DNA from 2 places in the Variovorax sp. F042 genome. Region 2 is predicted to be linked to the other one. Evidence: riboswitches for the same ligand, from Rfam matches in the RefSeq annotation. Region 2 holds a riboswitch; the other holds the start of a gene.
What was found. A riboswitch is a leader RNA that binds a small molecule or an ion and turns the genes downstream of it on or off. The one in region 2 is predicted to bind cobalamin.
Positions count from the first base shown of each region.

Region 1: another riboswitch for cobalamin. It lies ahead of ACZYSP_RS04015 (TonB-dependent receptor domain-containing protein); the one in region 2 lies ahead of ACZYSP_RS28780 (TonB-dependent receptor).

Region 1 covers NZ_JBVASX010000001.1:828,196-832,609, forward strand. Annotated here, with positions in the region: gene ACZYSP_RS04010 (cobyrinic acid a,c-diamide synthase CobB) at 1-658, opposite strand, end outside; gene ACZYSP_RS04015 (TonB-dependent receptor domain-containing protein) at 643-2,559, opposite strand; cobalamin riboswitch at 2,647-2,906, opposite strand; gene ACZYSP_RS04020 (ClcB-like voltage-gated chloride channel protein) at 3,049-4,414, shown strand, end outside.
Region 2 covers NZ_JBVASX010000013.1:107,018-111,431, reverse strand. Annotated here, with positions in the region: gene ACZYSP_RS28795 (cation:proton antiporter domain-containing protein) at 1-1,025, shown strand, start outside; gene ACZYSP_RS28790 (hypothetical protein) at 1,049-1,453, opposite strand; gene ACZYSP_RS28785 (hypothetical protein) at 1,618-1,839, shown strand; cobalamin riboswitch at 1,919-2,216, shown strand; gene ACZYSP_RS28780 (TonB-dependent receptor) at 2,349-4,414, shown strand, end outside.

The DNA.
Region 1 (4,414 bases), on a different contig from region 2:
CGTCGAGACGCGCCATCGCATCGCCGAGTTCGGTAGCGGCCACGAGGCCCAGGTGCCGCTCGGGCAGCGTGAACCCCGCGTCGCGCGGCAAGGCGCCAAGCCACTGCGAGGGTTCGCGCAGCGCGTCTTTCAACATGCCCGCGTGCCTCTCGCTGGCCACGCGGTTCGCCAGCACGCCGGCCCATGGCAACCCAGGCCGGAAGTTCTGCAGCCCGTAGGCCAGCGCGCCGAAGGTGCCCGCCATGGCGTGCGCATCGATCACCGCCAGCACCGGCAGGCCGAAGCGCTCAGCCAGGTCGGCCGCGCTGGGCGTGCCGTCGAACAGGCCCATCACGCCTTCGATAATCACAAGGTCGCACTCGGCCGCCGCGGCGCGCAGGCGCGAGCGGCAATCGGCCTCGCCGGTCATCCAGAGGTCGAGCGAATGCACCGGCGCGCCGGTGGCCAGCGCCAGCCAGTGCGGGTCGAGAAAGTCGGGCCCGCACTTGAAGGCGCGCACGCGCCGCCCCTGGCGCGCATGCAGCCGCGCGAGCGCCGCGGCGACGGTGGTCTTGCCCTGCCCCGAAGCCGGGGCAGCCACCAGCACCGCGGCGCACGAGACTGCCGCGGCACCGGCGGTGTCGCCTGGTTGGGTAGCTTGGCTTAGTGAGGCGTCCACTTGAGACCGACGTACGCGGTGCGGCCGGCATTGGCGTACAGCCGCGCGAACTGGTAGTCCTTGTTGCCCACATTGTCGACGCGGGCCACGAGGTTGAGGTCTCGCGTGATCTGCGTGCTGGCCGACAGGTTCAGCACGGTGTAGCCACCGAGCTTGATGGTGTTGGCCGCGTCGTCGTAGCGCTTGCTCGAGGACTGCACCTCGGCGCCCAGCGTCCAGCCGGCGACGCGCCAGTCGGCGCCCAGGGTGCCATGGCGCTTGGAGCGGCGTGCGAGCAGGTTGCCGGTGTCGGCGTCCTTCGGGTCCTGCACGTCGAGCGAGGCGCGCAGCGTGACGTCGCCCAGGCGCTGGCTGGCCGACAGCGTGGCGCCCTGCAGGGTGGCACGGTTCACGTTGGTGTAGCAGCCGAACGTCGAGGCACAGCCCGTGGCGGTGCCGACGAAGTTGATCAGGTTGCGCACGCGGTTGCGATACACCACGATGCCTGCGGTGGTGCCGTCCTTGGCGTAGTTCATGCCCAGCTCGACGTTCTGGCTGCTTTCGGGCCGCAGCGTGGACACGCCGTATTCGCTGAAGCGCTGGTACAGGGTGGGCACGCGGAAGGCGGTGCCGGCCGAGGCCGTGAAGCGCAGCGACGGGGTGATGGCATAGCCGTAGGCCGCGCTGCCGGTGGTCTTGCCGCCGAACTCGCTGTCCCTGTCGTGGCGCACATGCAGCTGCAGCGAATGCGGGCCCTGCACGAAGCCGTAGCCGAGCGAAATCGCATCCTGCGAGCGGTCGCGTGACAGCAGCTTCGACGAGGTGGTGGGCGCGTTTTCGAGCGCGTCTTCGCGGCGCTCGAAGGTGGCCGTCACCAGGTGCGGGCCGAAGCGGAATTCGTTCTGGAACAGGTAACCGCGCAGGTTGGTTTCGGTCCGGTAGAACGAAGGCTGCGTCTTGTAGACCGACTGCGAATCGGTCACCTGCACGCGGGTGCTGTAGATGTCGTTCCACTTGGCCGACCAGGTCAGGCCGGCGGTACGCAGCGTGTTGTTCGACACGTCGTCGCGGAACAGGATCGGCGGCTTGGTCCTGTAGGAGACGGTGGCGTCGTAGCCGGCCTTGATGTCGCTGGTGAGCAGCGTGGCCTCCAGGCGCTGGTCCGGCGTGATCTGCAAGCCCAGCTTCACGTTGCCCGAGGTGCTGTTGTAGCCGTCGCGGTCGGGGCTGGTGTAGCCGTCTTTCACCACGTTGCGCTTGCTTGCGGGCTGCACGTTGTAGCCCTTGCTTTCCTCGTGCGCCACGCCGAACGAATAGTCGAACAGGCCCGACTTGCCGCTCACGCCGCCTTCGATCTTGCGCAGGCCCTTGCTGCCGAAGCCGATGCCCGCGTAAGGCGACACGCCCTCTTCGCCGCGCTTGGTGAAGAGCTGGATCACGCCGCCCACGGCGTCGGAGCCGTACACCGCGGCGGCCGGGCCGCGCAGCACTTCGATGCGGTCGATCTGCGAGAGCGGAATGCCTTCCCAGCCGGCGCCGCCGGTCGATTGCGAGTCGATGCGCACGCCGTCGAGGTACACGGCCGTGAAGCGCGTTTCAGCGCCGCGGATGAACAGGCTGGTGGTGTTGCCCACGCCGCCGCTGCGCGAGATCTCGATGCCGGGCAGGCGCGCCAGCACGTCGGCCACGCCGGTCGCGCCGCTGCGCTCGATGGTCTTGCGGTCGATGATGGACACGTCGCCCACCAGGTCCGACAGCGCCTGCGGCGTGCGGTTGGCCGTGACCACCGTTTCGCCCAGCGTGGGGGCGTCTTGTGCATGGGCCAGGCCACCGAAGGCGGAAGCCAGCGCCAGCGGCAGGCAGGCATGGCGGAGACGGCGCGCAGGAGCGCGGCCGCGAGAAAAGCAAACGTGGGAAATCATGAATGAGCCGAACGAACGTCAATACCCCTCGCCGGCCTCCCCGCCGGCGCCTGGGCGCCATGGCCGCCCCATGCACAGATCACGCATGCGGCAGCCGCCTTGTTGGCCGGTATCCGGGCTGGCAGAACGGCCCCTCACCGCCTTCCCAGGCGCCTGTTTCAGGGCACCCAGTGGCTTCGATGGAAAGGGGTTGGCGCCTTGCGGCGCCGTCTGCTTGACCGTTGCGGGGGCAGCGCAGGCGGCTTCGGCCTTGTTCCGTCCTGATGAGGTCGGGGGCTTCCACTCCTGCTTCCCGTTGAACCGCGGCGCGTGAACCACGCCGCAGGCACCAACGGGCGGGATTTTATGCCAGTGACTTGGCTCGCCCCCAGGCTGCGCGCACTTCGTGTCGCTTCTCCTTCCCCCTACCGGGGGCAACACCTGAGGCCCGGTAAAGCCGGTTCCTCGGTGTTCCCGCCTGGGCGGCGCTCGCAGCTAACATCCCAGCCCATGATGCGGCCCGCCTCGGTAGTTCTCAATCTTCGTTCGGCGCTGCAGCGTGTCTTCGGTGTCTCGGGCTGGCAGTCGATGCTGCTGTGGGCCATCGTGGCCGGTTTGCTCGGCACGCTGGCGACCGAACTTTTTCGCGCGGCGCTTTATCACTTCGAGCATCTGGTGCTCGGTCCGGGCGAAGGGCTGGTGGCAATGGCGAAGCACCTGCCGTGGTGGGCGCGCATCGCCTGCCCCACGCTGGGTGGACTGGTGGCCGGCGGCCTGCTGGTGCTGGCGAAACGCGTCGCCTTGCGCAGCGCCGCCTCCGACTACATGGAAGCCATCGTGCTCGGTAATGGGCGCATTCCGGTGGCGCAGACGCTGGTGCGCAGCGCCTCGTCGCTGGTGAGCATCGGCACCGGTGGTTCCATCGGGCGCGAGGGCTCGATGGTGCAGCTGGCGGCGCTGGCGTCGTCTCTGCTGGGGCGGGTGTTCCGCTTTCCGGTCGAGCGGCTGCGGTTGCTGGTGGCCTGCGGCGCGGCGGCCGGCCTGACCGCCGCCTACAACGCACCCATTGCCGGCGCCTTCTTCGTCGCCGAGATCGTGCTGGGCTCTATCGCGATGGAAAGCGTGGGGCCGATCATCATTGCCTCGGTGGTCGCCAACGTCGCGATGCGCGCCCTGCCCGGCTACCAGCCTCCTTACAAGATGCCGGCGTTCCCGGAAATCCACGGCACCGAGGTCGTGCTGTTCTGCGTGCTCGGCGTGCTGCTGGGCTTTGCGGCGGTCGGCTTCCTGCGCGCGTTGCAGGGCAGCCGTGCGCTGTTCTCGCGCTTGCCGGTTGCGTTGCCGTGGCGGCTGGCGTTGGGCGGGCTCGTGATGGGTGCGGTGTCGGTGCCCATGCCCGAGGTCTGGGGCAACGGCTACAGCGTGGTCAATTCGGTGCTGCACACGCCCTGGCCGTGGACGCTGATCGCGATGGTGCTGGTCGCCAAGGCGGTCGCCACGATGGCCACGGCCGGCTCGGGCGCGGTGGGCGGCGTGTTCACGCCGGCGCTGTTCTTCGGCTGCATGGTCGGTGCGCTGTTCGGCCTTGGCGCGCAGGCGCTGTGGCCAGCGGCCACCTCGGCGCCGTTCGCCTATGCCATCGTCGGCATGGGCGCATTCCTGGCGGGCGCCACGCAGGCGCCGCTGATGGCCATCCTGATGATCTTCGAGATGACGCTCAGCTACCAGGTCATGCTGCCGCTGATGGCGGCGAGCGTCATCGCGTATTTCGTCGCACGCTCGGCCAATGCCGGCTCGATGTACGAGATCACCCTGCACCGCAACGAGCAGCGGGACACGCAGATGCGCCTGCGCGGGCTGCACATGCGCGACCTGG
Region 2 (4,414 bases):
AGCTGTTCACGCTGTGCGTGGTGGCCGCTGCCGTGAGCATCGCTTTTGCCTCGGCGGCGCTGTTCGGCGTGTCGTTTGCGCTGGGCGCCTTCTTCGCCGGCATGGTCATGCGCGAGTCGCAGTTTGCCCACCGCGCCGCGCAAGAGTCGCTGCCGTTGCGCGACGCCTTCGCGGTGCTGTTCTTCGTGTCGGTCGGCATGCTGTTCGACCCCTCGGTGCTGATCGAGCGGCCGCTGCAGGTACTGGCGGTGGTGCTGGTCATCGTGCTGGGCAAGTCGCTTGCGGCCTGCGCGCTGGTGCTGGTGTTCCGCTACCCGCTGGGCACGGCGCTCACGGTGAGCGCCAGCCTGGCGCAGATCGGCGAGTTCTCGTTCATCCTGGCCGGGCTGGGCGTGTCGCTGGGCCTGCTGCCGGTGGAGGGCCAGAGCCTGGTGCTGGCGGGTGCGCTGATTTCCATTGCCACCAACCCGTTGTGGTTCAGCCTGATAGGGCCGATGCAGAAGTGGCTCCATGCCCGTTCGTCCTTCGCGCGCGGGCTCGAATCGCGCGACGACCCGCTGGCCGAACTGCCCATGACCACCGAGGCCAAGTACCTCTCGCGGCAAGTGGTGCTGGTGGGCTACGGCCGCGTGGGGCGCCGCATTGCGGCCGAACTCGACGCGCACGACATTCCCTACGTGGTGGCCGAGCAGAACCGCGAGCTTGTCGAAAAGCTGCGCGAGGCCGGCACGCCGGCCGTGTGGGGCGACGCGGCCGACCCGGCGGTGCTGATCCAGGCCCACATCGCGCGCGCCCGCGTGCTGGTGGTGGCCACGCCCGACGCCATGAACGTGCGCCAGATGATGGAGACGGCGCGCACACTCAACCCTACCATCCAGACCGTGATCCGCAGCCACAACGAGCAGGAGGCCCGGCTGCTCACGCAGGAAACCTCTGCCACCGTGTTCCTTGGCGAGCACGAACTCGCCCAGGCCATGGCCCGTGATGTAGTCCAGCGCGCCGTGTCGATGGCCGTGCCGGCTTGAAGACGCCCGCTTTCCTCTTCTTCTCAGAGGTCTTCGATGACCAGTGTGCGGTAGCGCTGGGCGATGGAATAGGGCACGGTGCGCACCAGTTCCATCAGGCGTTCGGCGGCAGCGCCGTCTCTTGTCCTCACCAGCAGGCCCGTGTGGCCGTCGCGCGCCAACTCGGTATAGGCGCGTACCGTCGCGGCGTCGGTGCCGGCGGAGGGCAGGGGGTTGTCGGATGTCTTCGCGGTCGGGGCGATTTCGGCCAGCACCGTTTGCGCGGGCAGCAGATAGACCTCGTCGCCACTCATGCCTTTTTCGATCAGGCGGTGGCCGATGCGGTCGGCGTCTTCCGCACTCGGAAACATCACCATCGAGTAGCCGGTCGGGTAAAAGGCCCCGCCGATGCTCGATCGCATGCCCGGTTCAAGAGTGAAATGCTTCATGCTGCCTCCTGTTCTTGGAAAGGCTTCTGAAAGGTCCCTGACTACAACATTAGGTCGCACCGGCACCGGGCTCTGTAGGAGAAACCCGAAAGCACTGTCAACCGCGTGCGTACCCCGCCCATTCAAAAAAAGAACCGACAACCTTGTCAGCCACTCTTACCTCCATGCCCTCATCGAGAAACATCGCGCTCACCGTCCATGAACTGGAGGCGGGCGAGTTCTATTGGGTGCTGATGGAGGCGGTCGACGACACGCCTGGCGAGACCTCCCACGTCTATGTGCCGCTGGAGGCAGCCCACGATCCCTATGCCACCTATTCGAACGCGCTGGTGGCGGGCGTGGCCGTGATGCGGCGGCTGTTCGGACCCGACGGAAGGCCTGCCTGAGGCCCATCAGAGGCCTTCGGCGGAAGGCCTCTCCCTATAATCCCGCCGTTCTGGTGCGTTAATTCTTATTAATCCCGCCAGGCAACACGGTTCGAAGGTGCCCCGCACGCCATCTCATGGCCACGGGGTTAAACGGGAAGCAGGTGCGCCGCGTCGTTCATTCTTGATTGATTGACGCTGCAACTCCTGCGCTGCCCCCGCAACGGTCAGCGGATCTGGAAACCCTCACGCTCATGCCTCCCAGACGGCACGGGCAGCCACTGCGTTTCGGCGTGGGAAGGCGAGGGTTTCGGCCGCGGTGTGCATCCATTCATTGATTGATTGGCACGCCGCGGCGCTCCGCAAGCCCGGATACCGGCCTTCGCAACCGCCTTCGGACGCTGCGGGAGTGCGTGTCCGGGCCTGCCACCGCTTCGCGCTCGCGCGTACCGTCGCAGTCCCTTCGCCTCTTCCGCCGCGTCCTCTATCGGTCAGGAGCCTGCGGGGACGCAGGCCGGAGGAGAAGTCACATGGGTCATGCATCGCCAGCGCGCGATCGCACGGGCGCGCCGCTGCGTTGGACGCGCCTTTCGGGTCTTTCACTGGGTCTGGGGTTGGTTTTCGGGCCTTCCGCGGTCTTCGCGCAGTCGTCGGGTGAAGCAGCCAGCAGCAACAGCCAGAGCCTCAAGCCGGTGCAGGTCGAGGCCGAACGGCATACCCCGCTCGCCATCGACGAACCCTCGCACACCGGCAGTCGCCTCGGCCTCACGCCGCTGGAAACGCCGGCCAGCATCGAAGTGCTGACGGGCGACACCATCCGCGCACGCGGCGACGTCTCGGTGATCGATGCCGCCACCCGCGCCACCGGCATCACCGGCACGCCCGGCCCCGGCAATGGCGGCACCGCGATGGCGGCGCGCGGTTTCTCGGGCCACGGCTCGGTGATGCAGCTCTTCGACGGCACGCGCCTCTACGCGGGCGCGGGCACCGTCACCTTCCCGTTCGACACCTGGTCCGTCGACCGCATCGAGGTGCTGCGCGGCGCGGCCTCGGTGATGTACGGCGAGGGTGCCATCGGCGGCGCCATCAACGTGGTGCCCAAGAAGCCGACGCGCGGCCCGATCCAGAACGAGGCGCTGGTCACGGTGGGCTCCGACGCCACCCGCCAGGTGGCCTTTGGCAGCGGCGGGGCGATCAACGACAAGCTCTCTTACCGCTTCGACATCAGCCACCGCCAGACCGACGGCTTCATGCGGCGCGGGCAGGCCGAGAGCCTGGCCGTGGGCGCGGCCGTGCGGCTCGACGTGTCGCCGCAGCTGCAGTTCACGCTGTCGCACGACGAGGGCCGGCAGTCGCCGCAGCGCTACTTCGGCGTGCCGCTGATCGACGGCCGCCTCAGCAGCCAGACGCTGCGCCAGAACTACAACGTCGACGATTCGGAAATCAAGTACCGCGACAAGTGGACCCGGCTCGACGCCCAGTGGACGCCCAACAGCGCCGTCACCGTGCGCAACCAGCTCTACCGGCTGGAGAGCAAGCGCCACTGGCGCGACAGCGAGACCTACACCTACAACGCCACCACGCGGCGCGTGACGCGCGGCGACTACCTGGAAATCGGCCACGACCAGGAGCAGATCGGCAACCGCACCGACGCGACCTTCAAGCACAGCCTGTTCGGCCTGGCCAACCAGGTGCTGGTGGGCTTCGACGCGAATCACATCAACTTCCTGAATTCGAGCGACACGCCCTACGGCGGTCGTTCGGTGGTCGACCCGTTCAACTTCAATCCCGGCTACTACGTGTCGCCGGTGGCCTACACACAGCGCTACCGGACCAAGACCGACACCTACGCCTTCTTCACCGAAGACAAGCTGGCCTTCAACGAGCAGTGGTCGGTGGTGGGCAGCCTGCGCTGGGACCACGCCAAGGTGGCGCGCACCGACCTGCAGAACGCAGCCAACAACCTCGGCAAGACCTTCGAGTACGCCACCGGCCGCCTCGGCGTGGTGTATGCGCCCGATGTGTCGCAGTCGTTCTATGCGCAGGTGGCGCGCGCGGCCGACCCGCTGACCTCGCTCATCTCCACCTCGGCCACGCAGGTGCCGTTCGAGCTCAGCACCGGCCGGCAGGTCGAGGTCGGATACAAGCGCCAGCTGGCCGACAACCGCGGGGCCTGGACCGTGGCGGCCTATCGCATCGAGAAGACCAAGCTGCTCTCGCGCGACGCGACCGACCCGACCATCACCCAGCAGATCGGCAAGCAGTCGTCCGAAGGCATCGAGGCCACGCTCGACCTGGCGCTCACATCGACGCTGCGGCTCGAAGCCAACGTGGCCAAGCTGCGCGCGCGCTACGACGACCTCAACGAAGTCGTCAGCGGGCGCCTCGTCTCGCGCGCGGGCAACACGCCCACGGGCGTGCCCGAAGAGGCCGCGAATCTCTGGCTCAACTGGCGCTTCCTGCCGCAGTGGGAGGCTGACTTCGGCGTGCGCTACGTCGGACCGCGCCAGGTCGACTCGGCCAACTCGCGCAAGATCGGCTCCTACACGGTGGCCGATGCGGGCGTGAGCTGGCAGGCGAATCCTTCGCTGAAGCT